3 regions of the Mesorhizobium sp. P160219 genome follow, and region 2 is predicted to be linked to each of the others. Evidence: riboswitches for the same ligand, from Rfam matches in the RefSeq annotation. Region 2 holds a riboswitch; each other region holds the start of a gene.
The links. A riboswitch is a leader RNA that binds a small molecule or an ion and turns the genes downstream of it on or off. The one in region 2 is predicted to bind cobalamin.

Region 1 (6,770 bases), 3.8 Mb from region 2:
GCGCAGATGGCCGCGGTCTACCGCACCTATCTCGACTTTTCCGAGCTGACGCCGCCGCTGGTTTATTCGGTGGTGCTGGCGTTTTTCGGCCTCGGCTCGGTGTTCGTGACGCTGGGCATTCTGGCCGCGGTTTGCGGCTTTATCACCTGGCGCTATCTGCCGAAGTCGCTTTAGTCGCCGATCAGGCGGTTGCCTCAAGTGCAGCATGCCGCTCGCGCACCCAGTTGTGGAAGCGGTGCAGATCATACTCCTCCGGCATCAGCACGCCGGCCCGGTGCCGCATCGAGCGCAGGCCTTTCTGGTTGATCTCGCAGATCGCGGCATCCTCCTCCAGCACCTGGGTGCCGAAGGCGACGACATTGTCGACGTCGGTCTCAGCGAGCGCCTCGGGCGCGAACAGCCACTCGGCGGTGAGTTCGGCCTGTTCGGGACCGAGCGGCATCAGTCGCACCGTCCTGACATAATCGACATGGCCGACGATGAACATCGAGGGCAGGTTGGTGGCATAGGTCTGTCCGGCCGCGCGCTCGGCCGCCGTCAGACCCGGGAAGACCGGGCCATGGGCATGTCCGTCGCGCGACCAGGTCTCGGCGCCGGCGCGCAGGCCACCCGAAAACTCCGGCGCGTCATTGTCGGCATGGCGGACCCAGTCGGGGTCGTCGTGCCGGCTCATCAGGCCGCGGCCGTATATCGGCACCAGCCGAGACAGGTCCTTGTGGACGCCCGGGCAATGCAGGCACTCGTTGAAGTTCTCCCAGAAGATCTTCCAGTTGCAGTTCATCACCTTGCGCAGGACATGGCCTGATACCAGCGTTTCCAGCGGCCAGTTGGCGAGGTCGCCGGATGCGGGATCGAAGGAGGTCCCGGCGGAGCCGGCCGCAGCCTGCTGAAGGTTCACAAAGACAAAGCCGCGCCACACCGACAGCGCCACCCGGTAGAGCGGATGATCGGCCTTGTCGAAACCATCTGGCAGCGATTTCGAGGGAACGCGCACGAGATCGCCGCGCAGCGAGTAGGACCAGGCGTGGTAGGGGCACGTGATGAGCCGCGCTTTCAGCCGGCCCTCGCTTTTCTGGCAAAGCTGCGAGCCGCGATGCCGGCAAGTGTTGTGGAAGGCGCGCAGTTCGCCGGTCTCGTCCCGCAGAATGACGATTTCCTGCGTGCCGACGCGGAATGTCCTGAACGCCAGCGGCTGGGCGAGGTCGGCCTCGCGGCAGACGAGCAGCCAGCTTTTGTGCCAGATGGCGTCGAGATCGCGCTGGTAAGCCTCGCTATCCCAATAGGCCGACGACGGTAGCGTCGGTTCGGCCCGGCTCAGGCCGTTATAGGGGTCGCGCTCGCTCGGGCTGGGATGCATGGCTGGCTTCCTATGAAGCGTCAGCCGACACCCCGGCAAATCGTTTGTCAATCAGAGTGCCGCATTGCCGGTTGCAGGCGCGGCGCATAATCATGTCGTGGACATGGGACATTCGGAAATTGGGGGGATTCGGAAATTGGCCGCACGACAGATGTCGCTTACGCCGGAGCTGGTCGCGCGCTGCTGGCGCGAGATCAGGGACCCCGGGCCGGATCCGGACGCGATGCATCTCGATGACGCCGACTATGACGCGCTGCTGGATGAATTCCAGGTCGAACTCCCGGATAGCGAACCGCTATGGCTGTTCGGCTATGGATCGCTGATCTGGAAACCGGAAATAGATTATGTCGAGGACCGCGTTGCGCTGGCGCGCGGCTGGCATCGGTCCTTTTGCATGAACATGACGCGCTGGCGCGGCACCAAGGACAGCCCCGGCCTGATGATGGCGCTGGACCGTGGCGGACAATGCAAGGGCGTCGCCTTTCGGCTGACCGGCAATAACCGGCGCGAGCAGTTGGGCCGGCTTTTCCGGCGCGAAGTCACGCTGAAGCCGACAAGCTACCGGCCGCGCATGCTCAAGCTTGCAAGCGAGGCCGGACCGCTCAGGGCATTGGCCTTCGTCATCAACCGCAACGGCCTGACCTATTCCGGACCGCTCGACGAGGGCAAGGTCGTCGAAAGGCTGGCAACGTCCTGCGGGCACTGGGGGTCGGGCGCCGACTATCTCTACAACACGGTGAAAAACCTTGAAGAGCGCGGCATTCACGATCGCCATCTGTGGCGGCTGCAGCGGCTGGTTGCCGAGCGGATCACCGCGTTGAACCCGTAACGCCGCATGGCGCATTCGCGCTGTTGGCCGGCGGAATTTGGTTTGCCGGATGCGACCGTTTCAGCCTATAGTCATGCATGTCGTCGGTTCCGTTAGGGACCAAGAGGGAATGCGGTGAGGGCTGACTTGTTGCCCAATGCCGTGGCTGCCCCCGCAACTGTGTGCGGTAGTCCTCTCCAAGCCACTGGGGATTTTTTCTTCGGGAAGGTGGGGAAGGGCGCTGATCCGCGAGCCAGGAGACCTGCCGGCGACAGGGAACTGACTTCGATGCCCTCGGGTGGAGGGCGAAAGGACAAGATATGAATACCGCTTCCGTCTCCCTCGGCGCTTCCGTCTCCTCGCAGTCGCGCTTCATGCAGCTCGTGCTTAGCGCGTTTCTGGGCATTTTCGTCGTCGGCGTTGTCGGTTTCTCGCACATCGATGCGGTCCACAATGCGGCGCACGACTATCGCCATTCGATGGCGTTTCCCTGCCACTGACCAGGATCTGACATCATGAACCTGTTTCGCAACGTCGTGTTCATCGCGGCGATCGCAGGGCTCGTGGCCGGTGTCGCTCTCGCCTGCATGCAGGCCTACGCCACCGTGCCGCTGATCCTCAAGGCGGAGGTCTACGAAAAGGCTGGTGGCGGCCATGAGCATGAGCATGCCGCGGCGCCCGCCGCCAACGCTGCGGACACCAATGCCATGAGCACCGCCGCGCCGGCGGAAAATGCCGTGAGCAGCGCAGCCCCGGCTGAAGCAGCCGCGCCGGCGGGGGACGAAGGCTGGGCGCCGGCCGACGGCTTCGAGCGCTTCGCCTTCAGTGTCGTCGCCAACATTGTCACCGGCATCGGGTTCGCGCTGGTCCTGGTGGCGGTTTCCGAGTTCGCCGGCGGCATCGGCAGCTGGCGCCAGGGCGTGTTCTGGGGTCTGGCCGGCTTTGCCGTGTTCACGCTGGCGCCGGGCCTCGGCCTGCCGCCGGAACTGCCGGCAATGCCGGCGGCCGATCTCATGCAGCGCCAGATCTGGTGGTGGGCAACGGTGATGGCAACCGCGATCGGTCTTGCCCTTATCACCTTCCGCACGTCGGCGCCCCTGACCGTGCTCGCCGTCGTCCTGATCGTCGCCCCGCATATTGTCGGCGCGCCGCAGCCTGACAGTTTCGTAACGCCGATCCCGGAGGGCCTGCATCATCAGTTCGTGGTGGCGGTGACGCTGACCAATCTGGTGTTCTGGCTGGTGCTCGGCGCAGTTGTCGGCATAGTGCGCGCGCGCTTCACCGGCACCGCAACCATCCTGCGCGACAGCTTTGCCTGATCGCAGTTTGACCTTCATCATCGGCGGTGCGCGCTCCGGCAAGAGCGCGCATGCCGAAACTTTGGCGACGGCGTTGCCGCCGCCATGGGCCTATATCGCCACCGCGCAAGCCTATGACGGCGAAATGCGCGAGCGCATCGCGCAGCACCGCTCGCGCCGCGGCGAGGGATGGGCGACCATCGATGCCCCGCTTGATCTTGCAGGCGCGCTCGAAGCTTTGCCGGACAACCAGCCGGTGCTTGTCGACTGCCTGACGCTGTGGCTGACCAATCATATGCTGGCCGATCATGATCTGGAGGGGGAGTGCCGGCGGCTGGCCGATGTGCTTTCGCGGCCGCGCGGACCGTGGTTCGTGGTCTCCAACGAAGTCGGACAAGGCATTGTGCCAGACAATGCGCTGGCACGCCGGTTCCGCGATGCCGCCGGCCGTCTCAACCAGCAGGTCGCGGCGGTTGCCGATACGGTGCTACTGATGGTGGCGGGGCTGCCGCTCAAGGTGAAATGAGATGACCGATATCGACGCAAAAGACGAAGAACGCCACCGCGCCAAGATGGCCAAACGCAAGGCGGTGCAGGACGCCGAGGTCGCGGAAAAGACGGTCGAGAAGGGGCTGCTGATCGTCAACACCGGACCCGGCAAGGGCAAGACCACGGCCGCCTTCGGGCTGGCGCTGCGCATGCTCGGCTATGGCAAGCGCGTCGGAATCGTCCAGTTCATCAAGGGCAAATGGCACACCGGCGAAAAGGACGCCTTCGCGGCGTTCGGCGACCGTGTCGTCTGGCACACGATGGGCGAGGGTTTCACCTGGGAGACGCAGGATCTGAAGCGCGACATTGCGGCGGCCGAAGCCGCCTGGGCCAAGGCGCTGGAGCTGATCGCCGACCCCTCTGTCAGCCTTGTCGTCCTCGATGAGCTCAACATTGCGCTGCGCTACGACTATCTCGATCTCGACAAGGTGGTCGCGGCGCTGAAGGCGCGGCGCGAAGGCCTGCATGTCGTCGTCACCGGCCGCAATGCCAAGCCGGCGCTGGTCGAGGCGGCCGACCTCGTCACCGAGATGGGCGTGACCAAACACCATTTTTCCGCAGGCGTTAAGGCGCAGCAGGGAATCGAGTTTTGAGGGTCTAACTTCGGGAGATGACCGTTGGAACAAGCGGTAATTGTCTATCTTCTTCTGAGCGGCGGTCAGTTCGGGGCGCCGGAAGAGCGGCAATCGGTCCAAGTTCTGGAGGATCGGTTGGAACAAGCTGTTTCGAATGCGCATGTCGGCGAATTTGATGGCGACGAGTTTGGCGAGGGCAAATGCACCCTCTATCTGTACAGGCCAGACGCCGAGAAGCTTTTCCTTGTGATTGAGCCTGTGCTGAAATCCTCGGCAGTGGCCGCCGGCGGTTACGCGATCAAAAGATTTGGCGCGGCGGTGGATTCAAACGCCAAGGAAGTCCGTGTCTCTTGGTGAGTCAGGCGGCGCATCTACTGCGAGATCAAAACATCCAGGTAGATGACGACCGCGGAGAGCAATCCAAACAGCGCGATCAGCAGATAGTCTGCTATCTGGTAAAGTTTCAGCGCCCGCCGGATGTCGGTGCTGTCGGCCTCGCGGCGGCCGCCTTCGCCCATATAGGCGTCCTCGACGATGACGCCGCCATAGCTGCGCGGGCCGGCGAGCGCCAAGCCGAGCGCGCCAGCCATCGCCGCCTCCGGCCAGCCGGCATTGGGTGAACGGTGCTTTCTGGCGTCGCGACGCATGGCCTGCCACGCATTGCGGGGGTCGGCATCCTTGACGACGAAGGCCGCCAGCACGATCAGCAGGCCGGTCAGCCGCGAGGCCGGCAGGTTGATCCAGTCGTCGAAAAGTGCGGCTGCCCGGCCGAAGGCTTCATGACGCGGGGTGCGGTGACCGATCATCGAATCGGCGGTGTTGGCGGCCTTGTAGGCGACGCCGCCGGCCAGCCCGCAAACGCCGGTCCAGAAGGCGGGCGCGACGATACCGTCGGAAAAATTCTCGGCCAGGCTTTCGATCGCGGCGCGGCTGACGCCGGCGTGGTCGAGCTTTTCGGGATCGCGGCCGACAATACGGGCGACCGTAATGCGGCCGAGCGCCAGCCCGCCGGTGTCCAGCGCGTCGGCCACCGCTTCGACATGTTCGGTGAGGCTCTTTTGCGACAGTAGCGACGAGGCCAGAATTGCCGTGATGATCATCCCGGCAGGAAAGAGCTGCCAGAGCACGATTTGCACGGCGAAGGCGATCAGCGCAGGCACCAGCACGATCACCAGCAGCGCCTGCATGCCGCGGCGACGACGCTGCGCGTCGGAATCAGTGTCGCGGTTGAGCCGGAGGTCGAGAAAGGCTATCAGCCTGCCGAACCAGGTGACGGGATGGCCAACGGCACGGAACAGCCAGTCCGGGTAGCCCAGGATGCGTTCGATGGCCAGTGACAGGAAAGCGATCAGGACCGACATGAAGCTTTCTGATGGAGCGATTGCTGCGGCGGATCACGGTGGATCCCTTGGCCGGGCGAGCGCGCTCTTCCCCCACGCGCCACAGCCTTTCGTCGATCTCTCGACAGGTATCAATCCGCACTCCTACCCGCTTTTCGATCTGCCCGCCACCGCTCTGTCGCGATTGCCGGAAGCGGCGCGTCTGCGTGAGCTGGCCAGGGTCGCGGCCGGCGCCTATGGCGCGCCTTCGGACGAGAATGTGGCGGTCGCCCCGGGCACGCAGATCCTGCTGCCGCGCGTCGCCTCGCTGGTCAGCCCCGGCAAGGCGCTGGTGCTCGGGCCGACCTATGCCGAGCATGCCAGGGCCGCCGCGATTGCCGGCCATGCGGTGGCGGAGGTCGACGATTTCGAGGCGCTTGCCGGAGCCGAAATTGCCATCGTCGTCAATCCCAACAATCCCGACGGGCGAGTCGTGTCGCGGGAAAGGCTGCTTCGGCTTGCCGAGACATTGCGCGCCATAGGCGGTCTGCTGGTCGTCGACGAAGCCTTCATGGATGTCGGCCCGCACGCGGAAAGCCTGGCCGGCGATGTCGGGCGGGGCGGCATCGTCGTGCTGCGCTCGTTTGGCAAGTTCTTCGGTCTCGCCGGCCTGCGGCTCGGCTTCGCACTTTCCGATGCAGCGACGGTCGAAAGGCTTGAAACGCAATTCGGCCCTTGGGCGGTCGCCGGCCCAGCGCTCGAATACGGCATCCGCGCGCTTGCCGACAGCGGCTGGCAGGCCGACATGCGGCGGCGGCTGGCGCAGGATGCGGCGCGGCTCGATGCGCTGCTTTCGCGCTTTGG
Region 2 (6,770 bases):
ATTTCGTCCGCGGGCTGCTGGCCGGCTCGGTCAAAGGAGGTTGAGACTTATGCAAGCCGCTTTGAAGGCGACCTCGAAGCCCGATCTCGCCGTCGATCGCGACTGGTGGCGGGGCGCGGTGATCTACCAGATCTATCCGCGCTCCTATCAGGACTCCAATGGCGACGGCATCGGCGACCTCAAGGGCATCATCCGCAGGCTGCCCTACATCGCCTCGCTCGGCGTCGACGCCATCTGGATTTCGCCCTTCTTCAAGTCGCCGATGAAGGATTTCGGCTACGACGTCTCGGACTATTGCGACGTCGACCCGATGTTCGGGACGCTCGCCGATTTCGACGCGCTGGTTGCGGAAGCCCATCACCTCGGCCTCAAGGTGATGATCGACGAGGTGCTGTCGCACACCGCCGACAACCATCCATGGTTCAAGGAGAGCCGCGCCAGCCGTAGCAATCCCAAGGCCGACTGGTATGTCTGGGCCGACGCCAGGCCGGACGGCACGCCGCCCAACAACTGGCTGTCGATCTTCGGCGGCTCGGCCTGGCAGTGGGACACCAGCCGCCAGCAATATTATCTGCATAATTTCCTGTCCGAGCAGCCGGACCTCAACTTCCACAATCTGGAAGTCCAGGACGCGCTGCTCGACGTCACCCGCTTCTGGCTGGAGCGCGGCGTCGACGGCTTCCGCCTCGACACCATCAATTTCTACTTCCACAGCCAGGGGCTGGAGAACAATCCGCCGCTGCCGCCCGAAGAGCGCAACGACCAGACAGCACCTGCGGTCAATCCCTACAACTACCAGGACCATATCTACGACAAGAGCCGGCCGGAAAACCTTGCCTTCCTCGAACGGTTCCGGGCGCTGCTCGACGAATATCCGGCGGCCGCCGCGGTCGGCGAAGTCGGCGATTCGCAGCGTGGGCTGGAAGTGGTCGCCGCCTACACCGCCGGCGGCAAACGCGTCCACATGTGCTATTCCTTCGATTTCCTGGCGCCGGAAAAGATCAGCGCCGCCAAGGTGCGCCAGGTGCTGGAAGCCTTCGGCAAGGTCGCCAGCGACGGCTGGTCGTGCTGGGCCTTTTCCAACCACGACGTGATGCGTCCGGCCTCGCGCTGGGCCGCCGACGAGGCCGACCCGGCCGCCTATCTGAAGGTTATCTCGGCGCTGCTGATGTCGCTGCGCGGTTCGGTCTGCCTCTATCAGGGAGAGGAGCTTGGGCTGGGCGAAGCCGAGTTGCAGTTCGAGGATCTGCAGGACCCCTACGGCATTCGCTTCTGGCCCGAATTCAAGGGCCGCGACGGCTGCCGCACGCCGATGGTGTGGGATGCAACCGCCAGCAATGCCGGCTTTTCGACGGCCAAGCCCTGGCTGCCGGTGCCGGGCAAGCACTTGTCGCAAGCGGTCAATGTTCAGCAGGGCGACGCGGCCTCGCTGCTCGAGCACTACCGGCGCTTTCTCGGTTTCCGCCGCCAGCATCCGGCCCTGGCCAAAGGCGACATCGAGTTCATCGAAAGCGAGGGCGACACCGTCGCCTTCACCCGCCGTGAGGGCAATGAGCAGATCGTCTGCGTCTTCAATCTGGCCAGCAAGCCGGCCGAGGTCGATCTCGGTGGTCAGGCGCTGCTGCCATTGGCCGGGCACGGTTTTTCGGGACAATCCGGCACAGGTTCCATCCGCCTCGGCGGCTACGGCGCCTGGTTCGGGCGCATCGACTGAGTTTTTGACGAAACTGGATTTTTTGAGGAAATCCAGGTTCTCTAGGGAAATCACTGGGAGGAAATTATGGCCGATGTCACGCTGAGACAGGTGAAGAAATCATACGGCAATCTGCACATTCTCCACGGCATCGACCTCGACATAAAGTCGGGCGAGTTCATCGTCTTCGTCGGCCCGTCGGGTTGCGGCAAGTCGACCTTGCTGCGGTCCATCGCCGGGCTTGAGGAGATCACCTCCGGCGAGCTGAAGATCGCCGGCGAGGTGGTGAACGACGTGCCGCCTTCCAAGCGCGGCATTGCCATGGTGTTCCAGTCCTATGCGCTCTATCCGCACATGACCGTCTACGACAACATGGCCTTCTCGATGAAGATCGGCAAGGAAAGCAAGGCCGAGATCGACAAGCGGGTGCGGCAGGCCGCCGAAATCCTGCAGCTGACCAAATATCTCGACCGCCTGCCCAAGGCGATGTCGGGCGGCCAGCGCCAGCGTGTCGCCATCGGTCGCGCCATCGTGCGCAATCCGAAAGTGTTCCTGTTCGACGAGCCGCTGTCGAATCTCGACGCGGCGCTGCGCGTCGCGACCCGCATCGAGATCGCCAAGCTCAAGGAATCGATGCCTGCCACGACCATGATCTACGTCACCCACGATCAGGTCGAAGCGATGACGCTCGCCGACCGCATCGTCGTGCTGAAGGATGGCCATATCGAGCAGGTCGGCACGCCGATGGACCTCTACAAGAAGCCCGGCAATCTGTTCGTTGCCCAGTTCATCGGCTCGCCGGCCATGAACATCCTGCCGGCGACAATCGACAGGACGGGCAACCCGACAATCGTCAGCCATGTCGGCGGCCGCAAGGCAACGGTGCCGATCGCAACGCCGGCGTCAGCAAAGGGTGCGGCAGTCAGCTTCGGCGTGCGGCCGGAGGATCTGTCGGCCGCCACCGGCGCGGAATATCTTTTCGAGGGCGTGGTGGACTATGTCGAGCAACTCGGCGAGGTGCAGCTTGTCTATGTCGATATCGGCCGCGCTGACCTGCCGTTGGTGACCAAGCTGCCCGGCAATGTCGAGGTCAAGCGCGGGGCAAAGCTGCGACTGACCGCGGATGCCGGGGACCTGCACATCTTCGACGCCGATGGGCACTCCTTCTCGCTCAAGCCGGTGGAAGTGAAGGCGGCTTGAGATAGCTGCGTTGTACAGGCATGAAAAAAGAGCGGCGGGCTAGGCCCGCCGCTCTTTTTTTAAGCTTCGGCTGTTAGTTGTTGCCGAACCGATCCCTGTCGCTGCTCTGAGGAACGAACTTCTGTTGGTCGTCCGACGAGTTCAGCAGCTTGTAGACCGCCGAGTTGGTGCCGGTCGACGAAGTGCGGGTGGTGTCGACGGCAGCGGCCGGCTGGTTGGCGCCATTGGAGCCATAATTGTCGCTGCCGGCAAAGGCAGCGCTCGAAACAGCCAGAACGGCTGCGGTGGCAAGAACGATCTTCTTCATTTTAGTCTCCTGAATTTTTCTGATGCCGCCAGCTGCAGCGGATAAGCCCGCCACGTGCTGGAAACCGGCTTTTAGCGGCCGAAAAGGTTACGGTCGGCACCGTGGGCAGGCGCCTGCTCGGCTGGAGCCGACTTCTCAACCGAAGCCGTATGGCCACTATCGGTCGACGTAATCGCAGGCTGGTTGGCGCCGTTCGAACCGTAGTTGTCGCTGCCGGCGAAAGCGCTGCCGGAGATGGCCAAAACGGCGGCGGCAGCAAGGATGATCTTTTTCATTTTCAAATACTCCTGAATTTTTTGGGATCCCGAGAGCGACGGGTTAGCCGCCCTTCTTTGGTCGGGATCAGCGATTGCCGTAGAGGTCGCGGTCGGCGCCCTGAACGACAGGCTGCTTGTCAGCGTGCGCCGGCTTCTGAATGGAAGCCGTATACGAGCTGTCGACCGAGACGGCTGGCTGGTTCGCACCATTGGAACCGTAATTGTCGCTACCGGCGAAGGCGCTGCCGGTGATCGCCAAAACGGCTGCGGCAGTGAGGATGATCTTTTTCATTTTTAGTACTCCAGTTTGTCTGTCCGTCTAGCGGCGTGTCTTGGGAGGAATTCGCGTCGTTCGGACAGCCCCGATGTGGGAAAGCCATAGGCTGGTTTCCAATCACGAAGTTGTTCCGTGTGGACCACGGTCCTGCACCTTGAAATTGTGCCATGAAGTTCCTCTATGGTCATTTATCGCATTGTTTTCAGTCGCTTATGCCGAACCGAGTGGTTCGCTCCGATGTCGGTTTCCGGGCCGTCGTTCACACTGTCCTGCACGCATTGTCAACAGAAACGAACCGTTCGGTTCGATTAGAGATTGCTAATAGTAACTTTTCGATACCGTTGAGCCATTTTTGCCCGCGATCGAACTGGATCGGCAGCGATTCGAAACGGCGATGATGGCGTCGCAAGAAACGTCTCAGCTCTTTGACCCGGGGGCGGGGGGCGTAAGCCGCGCGTGTCGCGCCGCATGGATATGATGTCGCTTTCATGCCGACGTCGCGATCGCTGCCGTGATTAGATGATCGCATCTCAGGTGCCGCTTCGTGACGACGCAGCGGAGAATTGGGAAGCCGGTCAGAATCCGGCGCTGCCCCCGCAACGGTGGTGGAGTTGAAGTCGCAACGGGAGACCACTGGGCAAGAGCCTGGGAAGGTGTCGCGATGGTCCGCAAGGACAACTCCAGAGCCCGGAAACCAGCCCGAGATGCATAGACTCGACTGATCGCGGTGGGCGGTCAAGAGGTGGATAGTGCATGTCCGGCGCCGCGCCGGCCTGCGTCCGATCCTTCCTCCATCACCACCAAGTTCAGTCCTTAAACCACGAGGACAGAACTATGGATACGCGCAACGACATGCTGAGGCTCCTGAACGGCCGCAAGCAAGGCTTTTCGCTGGAACAGCCCTTCTACACCGACCCGGACTATTTCAAGCTCGACATGGAGCTTATCTGGTATCGCGACTGGCTGTTCATCGGCCATGATTGCGAACTGCCGAAGCCCGGCAGCTATATCACCGTGCAGATCGGCGATTATCCGGTGGTGCTGGTCCGCGACCAGAAGGGCAACATCAACGCCTTTCACAATTCCTGCCGCCATCGCGGCAGCCGTGTCTGCAACACTGAGAAGGGCATGGCGGCAAAGCTTGTCTGCCCCTATCACCAGTGGACCTACGAGCTTGACGGCCGGCTGCTGTTTGCCCGCCAGATGGCCGACGGTTTCGACAAGAGCCAGTTCGGCCTGAAGCCCGTCGCCTGCGAGAGCGTCGGCGGCTATATCTTCATCTGCCTGGCAAAAGAACCTGCCGACTTTGCGCCGATGCGCGCCATGATAGAGCCCTACCTCAAGCCGCACGGGCTGAATGAAGCCAAGGTCGCCTTCGAGAGCACCATCATCGAGAAGGGCAACTGGAAGCTGGTCTGGGAAAACAACCGCGAATGCTATCACTGCGCCGGCAATCATCCAGAGCTGTGCAAGACATTCCCCGAAGCGCCGACGGTGACCGGCGTGCAGGGCGCCGACAGCGATCCGGAGATGCTGGCGCACTGGGCGAAATGCGAGGCGGCGGGCCTGCCGAGCAAGTTCCGCATCGATCCGGCCGGGCAATACCGCGCCACCCGCGCGCCGCTGCTGCGCGATGCCGTCAGCTACACGATGTCGGGAAAGCGCGCGGTGACGAAGAACCTGTCCGACACTGTTGCCGCCGACCGCATCGGCACCTTGATGCACTACCACTATCCGACGACCTGGAACCACATACTGATCGACCATGCGGTCACCTTCCGGGTGCTGCCGATCAGCGCCACCGAAACCGCGGTGACGACCAAGTGGCTGGTGCACAAGGATGCGGTCGAGGGGGTCGACTACAACCTTGAGGAGCTCACCCATGTCTGGACCGAGACCAACGACCAGGACCGCCGCATCGTCGAGGAAAACGCCTTTGGCATCCTGTCTCCGGCCTATGAGCCCGGCCCCTATTCGGAGCTGCACGAGGGCGGCGTGATCCAGTTCGTCGAATGGTACGCGGCCTTCATCGGCCCGCGCCTTGCCGAAGGTGGCAGGCCGGCGCTGCGCAGCGTCGCGTGAGCTGGAGCAGGCGAAGAAGGACCGGAGGATGAATGCGATGACGGATCTTGGGCTCTATCGCCATCTCGACCAGATGGCGCCGTGGAACGATAGGCTGCAGGTGCTGGAAGTGATCGGCGTCAGCGACGAGGCGCCTGACGTCAAGACCTTCACCTTCCGCTCCGACAACCAGACCTGGTTCCGCTACAAGCCGGGCCAGTTCCTGACGCTGGAACTGCCGACACCGGACGGGCCGCTGATGCGCACCTATACGCTGTCGTCGTCACCATCGCGGCCGTTTTCGATCGCGGTGACAGTGAAGGCGCAACCGGGCAGCATCGGCACACGCTGGATGTTCGACCAACTGGTGCCCGGCTCGCATGTCAAGGCCTATGGACCGGCGGGCGACTTCTCGTTGCACAGCCACCCGGCGGCCAAATATCTGTTCATTTCGGCTGGCTCCGGCGTGACACCGATGATGTCGATGCTGCGCTGGCTGAACGACTGCGCGCCATGGACCGATGTCGGTTTCGTCAACTGCGCGCGGCGTGCCGAAGAGATCATCTTCCGCAAGGAACTCGAACTGCTCGGCGGCCATATGCCCGGCCTGTCGCTCGGCTTCATGATCGAGGAACGTTCCAGCCGCGAAGGCTGGTACGGCCATATGGGGCGCATCGATGCGATCCGGCTGCCCTTGCTGGCTCCGGATTTCCGCGAGCGCGAAATCTTCTGCTGCGGCCCCGATCCGTTCATGCGCGCCGTGCGCGGCATGCTGGATGCCGCCGGCTTCGACATGACGAAATACCATCAGGAGAGCTTTGCCGCGCCTGTGATGGAGGAAATTCCGGCGCCGTTTGCCTCCCCGGTCGAGGACGGCATCGCTGCACCTGTCGAAGCCGTGACGCCGATCCGCTTCTCGCTTTCGGAGGTCGATGCCGGCTGCGTCGCCGGCCAGACCGTGCTGCAGACCGCGCG
Region 3 (6,770 bases), 710 kb from region 2:
CAATGCCCCCCGCCCGTCAAATGATGACGACAACGTGGTCGGCGCCTAGGATCTGTGGATCAAGGTGAGGCAGTTACAGCGGGTGGACCTGCTCAAGCGCGGCGCCGTCGACACAAAGGGCTAGATTGGCGATACTGCGCGTGTTGGCCATGTCTTTCCTGGCGTGATGGGATGTTCGTAGAAGCGGAGCTATATGCCGGTGTGACGGTCCACCAAGGCGGAACGCCTATTCCGATACGAGATCCATACTGTCGTATAGACCGTCGCTGCTTAGGTGTTGAAACCGCCATCGCTGGTGACATCACAATGTGTAGTCGGCGGGTGTCGACAAGGCCGATTGCGTAATCAGCAGGTCAGGAGGAACGAATGAACCCTGACGTTTCAGAAGCTCACTTTTCGCAAGGCGTGCAGCGCACATCGTGCAAGAGATTGCCAGTCTTGCGGATGCTGTCGACTTTCTCAACCTTGGCTGGAAGATCGCAGTGACCGAATCTACGAAGCCGCCCTCAGGGCGTGCTTTGATGCATACAACCGGTTGCCGACCAGGGATACCCCTCCTCCCTGAAGTCCAATCGAGAAGAGCGATCCTTCCAAGAGGGTCCCAGCTCAGCTGCGAAAACAGGTGTGAGACCCCGTCCTCTCCCTCAAGCTGATCTAGCTCAGGGCGTTCATGAGCCGCAGATCGCATAATGGCTGCGTGGACGACGCAGGAAGACCAATTATGAAAATCTTATTCAGTACGATGGCTGTCACCTTGCTGGCACCCACCGCCTTTGCTGCGGATTCGATCCCCACCGACCTCAGAGATACGGCATTGGCCACCTTCACGGCTTTGCCATCCACCACGCCGACAGTCGCCAACAACCCGATCACCCCGGAAAAGATCGCTCTCGGCAAGGCACTGTTCTTCGATCCACGCGTCTCGGCGTCAGGCGTCTTGTCGTGCAATTCATGCCACAACCTGGCCACCGGCGGCGACGACAATCACGAAACCTCGATTGGCCATGGTTGGCAGAAGGGACAGCGCAACGCGCCGACTGTACTGAACGCTGTCTTCAACATCGCCCAGTTCTGGGATGGTCGTGCCGAAGACCTGAAGGCTCAGGCGAAGGGACCGGTCCAAGCCGGGATCGAAATGGCCAATACACCGGGCCAACTCATCGCCACTCTCAAGTCCATGCCGCAATATGTCGAGTGGTTCGATGCAGCTTTTCCGGCTGAAGCCGATCGGGTCACCTTCGACAACTTCGCCAAGGCGATCGAAGCCTTCGAGGCGACACTGGTCACACCTGCCCCGTTCGACAGCTTCCTGAATGGTGATGAGGTTGCCATGACTTCCGAACAGAAACAGGGCCTGGTGCTTTTCATGGACAAAGGCTGCTCGTCCTGCCATGCCGGCATCAACGTTGGTGGGCAAGCCTATTACCCATTCGGCCTCGTGGAACGGCCCAGCGCCGAAGTCCTGCCGGACAAAGACAAGGGCCGATTTGAGGTCACCAATGCAGCCGACGATTCCTATGTCTTCCGCGTGGCGCCGCTGCGCAACGTTGCACTCACCGCGCCATACTTTCATACGGGCAAGGTTTGGGATCTGAAACAGGCCGTCGCCATTATGGGGACCACCCAGCTCGGCGTAGTACTGGCGGACGAAGAAGTTGACCTGCTTGTTGCCTTCCTCAACTCGCTGACCGGAGAGGCACCTGACGTCGCCTATCCCATCTTACCCTCAGAAACGGCGACAACGCCCCGGCCTGTAACGCAGATCTCAGGAAAATAAGGGCCAACTGGCTGCGGACTCGCAATCGAAAATGATTGGCGATTTTTACTTGGCGACACGAATTGCGACGTCCATCTCCCGAATTGGCGGGACGCTAGCGATACCCGGACCCTGCCACCTCGCCCGTAGTCTGCGCGATCAACTGGGGGCGGACAGACGCAGCACCATATATTGTCGCTGCCTGAGCGAACGCGCCAAGCAGTCTACTTTGAGAAACGACGCGTGTCCGATTTGTTCGAGGCGCGGGGCCTGTATGTCCCCAAGGAACCGATATTATAGCGTAGTGCCACATTTATATTTCTGCGGGATTAAGACACGTGCCGTAGGGAAATTGCACATTTGCGCCGAGTGGCTCATTTCCAAGAGTGTGATCGGTTTGGCATATTCCCGGCCGACATCCGCCAGCCGGCAACTCCCCACACGGTGAGGAAGAGAAGCCTCACGCCTGCACTTTCTGCCGGAGCGCGCGTGCTGCAGCGACCATGTTAATGAGGGCAGGGCGGACCTCCTCCCATTTGCGTGTTTTGAGGCCACAGTCCGGGTTTATCCACAGTTGGCCGTCGGACAGTCGCTCGCGGGCAAGCATGACTAAGTCCGAAATCTCGCAGACCTCCGGCACACGTGGTGAGTGAATGTCATAGACGCCGGGACCGATCTCGTTCGGATATTTGGAGCTCGTGAAGGCGTCCAGCAGTTCCATCTTGGAGCGCGACGTCTCAATCGAAATGACATCCGCATCCATTCCAGCGATCGCGTCGATGATCTCGTTGAACTCCGAATAGCACATGTGGGTATGGATTCGAGTCGCGTCCTTTACACCCGTTGAAGCGATCCGGAAGCATTCGACAGCCCAGTCGAGATAGGCTTTCCAGTCAGATTGGCGCAGTGGCAATCCTTCGCGAAACGCGGCCTCATCGATCTGGATCATCCTTGCGCCGGACCTTTCGAGATCCGTCACTTCGTCGCGGATGGCGAGCGCGATCTGGCGGCAGGCTTCGGAGCGGGGTACGTCGTCTCGAACAAAGGACCAGTTGAGAATGGTCACTGGGCCTGTGAGCATTCCCTTCACAGGCTTTTCCGTAAGCGACTGGGCGAATTGCCACCAGCGCACCGTCATCGGATTGCGCCTCGATACGTCCCCGAAGATGATGGGGGGACGCACGTAGCGCGACCCATAGCTTTGCACCCAGGCATGCTGAGTGAAGGCGAAGCCGGACAGCTGCTCGCCGAAATGCTGTACCATATCGTTTCGTTCGAACTCACCGTGCACCAGCACGTCCAGCCCGATCTCTTCCTGCCAACGAATTGCTGACTCGATCTCCTTCTTCAGGAAAATCTCGTAGTCGACATAACTGAGCTGGCCCTTCGCATGAGCGGACCGCGCGCGGCGTACCTGCGGCGTCTGCGGGAAGGACCCGATTGTCGTCGTCGGGAACGGCGGCAGCCCGAGCGTGCCGGCCTGGACTCTGGAGCGCTCGCCAAAAGCGCTCTCTCGTCGTTTCATGCTATGGTCAATGCTGGCGATCCGCCCCTCAACAAGCGGGTCATGGATCTTCGTGGACGTCAAGCGAGTGGCGGCAGCCTCGGCAGAAGCTTTCAACGCGGCTGCCACCGCATCCCTGCCTTTGGAAAGGGCCCGGGCCAGCAAGACCAGCTCGTCGGTCTTCTGGGCCGCGAAGGCGAGCCACGACCTGATGTCGGCCTCGAGTTCCGTCTCCATGCGCAGGTCAATCGGCACATGCAGCATCGAGCAAGAAGGCGCGATTTCGACGCGGTCCAAGGGCCAGCCGGCGACGATCGGTTTGATGCGGTCGAGAATGGCGGGCAGGTTCGCACGCCAGACGTTGCGGCCATCGATCAAGCCGAGCGAGAGCACCAGATCCTTCGGAGCGAGCCGACCCACCGTTTCCAGCTGCTCGGGAGCGCGCACGAGATCAATATGCAGGCCGGCCAGGGGCAGAGAAACCGCGGTTTCGAGATTGTCTCCCAGCGACCCGAAATACGTAGCCAGCATGATCTTCAGCTCGGGCGCGGCTTTCGACAGCTGGCCATAGGCGAATTCGAACGCAGCTCGTTCGTTCGGGTTCAGATCGAGGACAAGCGCTGGCTCATCGATCTGCACCCAGTCGGCTCCCGACAGCTTCAGCCTCTCCAGAAGCTGCTCGTAAACCGGCAGCAGCCGCGGTAGGAGCGCGATGGGACCGAACCCCTCGGCAGGCGATTTCGCCAGCTTGAGGAAGGTGATGGGTCCAAGGATGACTGGGCGTGTGTGAATGCCGAGAGCTTTAGCCTCGAGGAAGTAATCGACCGGCTTCGATGACGAGAGGGCGAACGTCTGATCATCATCGAGTTCCGGCACAATGTAGTGGTAGTTGGTGTCAAACCACTTGGTCATTTCCATCGCGGTTACACCAGGTCCATGAGCCTCCTCCTGGTGACCAGCGTGTCCACAATCCTCCGTCTGACCCTGGTTGCCGCGCGCCATTGCGAAGTAGATGTCAAGTGGGACCTCGCCGCTATTCCAGCCGTACCGGGATGGAACGGCCCCGACCATGGCTGCGGTGTCGAGCACATGGTCGTAAAGCGAGAAGTCGTTCGACGGGATTTTCGACACGCCGCGATCGCGCTGCTCTTCCCAGCTAGCGGCTCGGAGCGCCTTCGACGTCGCAAGAAGGTCGCCAGCGGACGATGTTCCGGACCAGTAGCTTTCGAGGGCGAATTTCAGTTCTCGCCGACGACCGAAGCGCGGCACGCCGAGCGTTGCTACAGGAATTTGCTGAGAGACAGTCATGTCATACCCCGATGGTTGGGGGCGTCGGTGACAAGGAAGGCGCTAGCAGGCCGGCATCAACGCCGGGTTGCAGCGGCCACCGAGACACCCCGCCCGTGGACGTAATTCGCGTGGCAGGTCTCCTGGCTCGCGGGGTCATAGCCTCTACCCGTCTTCCTGAGGGTATTCGCCTCAGTGACATGATTGGGGTTGGCTCGCCGCTAACAGTTGCGGGGGCAGCGCCGGCATCGCACCGGCTTCCCTCTTAGCTCCGCTGCGGCAGCGCCGCACGCGAGAACCACGACACGCAGACAATCACAGCTGTTCGCTCTTTTGTCAATGACGCATAACGAAATGTTTATGTCGCTATGTGATCGCGCTTTTACGCCTTTGTCTAGCATTGTGAAATATTCAGTCTGCTGCCCGCATTCGGCATCGTGGGACGTGATCGCAAGTCAAGTCCGACGGACGCCGCGAGTTCTCCGTTACCTCAGGAACCTTACTGGCCTTCCCCAAGCTGAGCTTCTGGAAAATGCTGGTGACGATCTGGATGACGGTGAATGCCGTCATGGCAAGCACGCCTTGCACCGCTCCTCCAGCGAGCTTCACGGCAGCAGCATGGGTCAGTTCTCCGAAGCGAATGGCTGTCGCTATCAGCGAGCTTTGACACAGTTCCGCCACTGCGGTCATCGCGTCAGTAGGGCGGCTGGTTAGTTGCCGGCGCATCTACAGCAACCCAGCCCCTTCCGCCTCGCGGCGCAAATTCTGCCTTGGCCTTGGGCCGATCTGCTGGATCACCAGGCCGGCCGCCAGCGAGCCAAGGTCGCCGCAGGTCTTGAGGTTGCGGCCCTGCGTGTAGCCATGCAGGAAACCGGCGGCGTAGAGGTCGCCGGCGCCGGTGGTGTCGACCAACTCCTTGATGGCGGTCGCCTCGATGACCACGGTCTCGTCGCCGCGCACGATCACCGAGCCTTTTTCGGAACGGGTGACGGCGGCAATCTTGCAGTCCTTGCGGATCTGAGCCAGGGCCTCGTCGAAGGATTTTGTCTGGTAGAGCGACTTGATCTCGTGGCTGTTGGCAAAGACGATGTCGACAGTGCCCGAGCGCATCAGCTCGAGGAACTCGTCCCGGTAGCGGTCGACGCAGAACGAATCCGACAACGTCATCGACACTTCGCGTCCGGCCTCGTGTGCGAGCTTCGCCGTCTGCCGGATCGCCTCCTTGGCGCGCGGCGGATCCCACAAATAGCCCTCGAAATAGGTAACCTTGGCGCCGGATGCCTTGTCGGCCTCGACATCCTCAGGGCCAAGCTCGACGCAGGCGCCGAGATAGGTGTTCATCGAGCGCTCGCCGTCGGGCGTGACGAAGATCATAGAGCGCGCCGTCGGCGGCTGTCCCTCAAGCGGCCTGGTGTCGAAGGCAACGCCCTGGGCATGGATGTCATGGGCGTAGATTTCGCCCAGCGCATCGTTGGAGACCTTGCCGAAGAAGGCGGCGCGTCCGCCGAAGCTGGCGACGCCCGCCGCCGTGTTGCCGGCGCTGCCGCCCGAGGCCTCGATCGCCGGCCCCATGCGGCTGTAGAGCAGCTCGGCGCGCTTGGTGTCGATCAGGTTCATCGCGCCCTTGATAATGCCGTTGATCTCGAGGAATGCCTCGTCGCACTGGGCGATGATGTCGACAATGGCATTGCCGATGCAAAGCACGTCATAATCCGGCATCAATGTCTCCGCCAAAAAACCCGAGCCGGCTTCTCGCCACGCCTGCCAGGCGCGGGTCTGCCCGGTGGAAATGGGCTTTCCGCTTGCCAATCCGTTCGCCGGCGGCTCTCACGGGGCGGCGAGTCCTGCCTCGCGACGCAATTCGTCCGCCCTGTCTGTCTTCTCCCAGGTGAAATCAGGCTCTTCACGGCCGAAATGGCCATAGGTCGCTGTATTGCGATATATAGGGCGTAAGAGATCAAGCATCTTGATAATGCCTTTCGGTCTGAGATCGAACAACTCAAGAATGAGGCGCTCGATCCTGCTTTCCTCAACCCTGGCTGTCCCGAACGTGTTGACCATGACGGAAACCGGACTGGCCACGCCGATTGCGTAAGCAAGCTGCACCTCGCACACGTCCGCAAGTCCGCTAGCGACGATGTTCTTTGCGACATAGCGGGCTGCATAGGCAGCCGAGCGGTCAACCTTGGACGGGTCCTTGCCCGAGAAGGCGCCGCCGCCATG

Region 1: linked by a shared signal. The riboswitch ahead of AC3EMP_RS24635 (CbtB domain-containing protein) and the one ahead of AC3EMP_RS06325 (aromatic ring-hydroxylating oxygenase subunit alpha) in region 2 are both predicted to bind cobalamin.
Region 3: linked by a shared signal. The riboswitch ahead of metE (5-methyltetrahydropteroyltriglutamate--homocysteine S-methyltransferase) and the one ahead of AC3EMP_RS06325 (aromatic ring-hydroxylating oxygenase subunit alpha) in region 2 are both predicted to bind cobalamin.

Annotation. Positions count from the first base shown of each region.
Region 1 is NZ_JBYNWG010000001.1:5,067,528-5,074,297, reverse strand. Features, by position in the region: gene AC3EMP_RS24650 (MFS transporter) at 1-174, shown strand, start outside; gene AC3EMP_RS24645 (aromatic ring-hydroxylating oxygenase subunit alpha) at 182-1,357, opposite strand; gene AC3EMP_RS24640 (gamma-glutamylcyclotransferase) at 1,494-2,186, shown strand; cobalamin riboswitch at 2,254-2,449, shown strand; gene AC3EMP_RS24635 (CbtB domain-containing protein) at 2,486-2,665, shown strand; gene AC3EMP_RS24630 (CbtA family protein) at 2,681-3,484, shown strand; gene cobU (bifunctional adenosylcobinamide kinase/adenosylcobinamide-phosphate guanylyltransferase) at 3,477-3,989, shown strand; gene cobO (cob(I)yrinic acid a,c-diamide adenosyltransferase) at 3,991-4,605, shown strand; gene AC3EMP_RS24615 (hypothetical protein) at 4,630-4,944, shown strand; gene cbiB (adenosylcobinamide-phosphate synthase CbiB) at 4,959-5,948, opposite strand; gene cobD (threonine-phosphate decarboxylase CobD) at 5,947-6,770, shown strand, end outside.
Region 2 is NZ_JBYNWG010000001.1:1,258,338-1,265,107, forward strand. Features, by position in the region: gene AC3EMP_RS06295 (carbohydrate ABC transporter permease) at 1-44, shown strand, start outside; gene bglA (beta-galactosidase BglA) at 50-1,714, shown strand; gene AC3EMP_RS06305 (ABC transporter ATP-binding protein) at 1,781-2,893, shown strand; gene AC3EMP_RS06310 (DUF680 domain-containing protein) at 2,967-3,200, opposite strand; gene AC3EMP_RS06315 (DUF680 domain-containing protein) at 3,272-3,475, opposite strand; gene AC3EMP_RS06320 (DUF680 domain-containing protein) at 3,543-3,749, opposite strand; cobalamin riboswitch at 4,250-4,451, shown strand; gene AC3EMP_RS06325 (aromatic ring-hydroxylating oxygenase subunit alpha) at 4,569-5,816, shown strand; gene AC3EMP_RS06330 (FAD-binding oxidoreductase) at 5,854-6,770, shown strand, end outside.
Region 3 is NZ_JBYNWG010000001.1:1,966,783-1,973,552, forward strand. Features, by position in the region: gene AC3EMP_RS09555 (cytochrome-c peroxidase) at 722-1,777, shown strand; gene metE (5-methyltetrahydropteroyltriglutamate--homocysteine S-methyltransferase) at 2,217-4,568, opposite strand; cobalamin riboswitch at 4,664-4,865, opposite strand; gene AC3EMP_RS09565 (adenosine kinase) at 5,274-6,266, opposite strand; gene metK (methionine adenosyltransferase) at 6,375-6,770, opposite strand, start outside.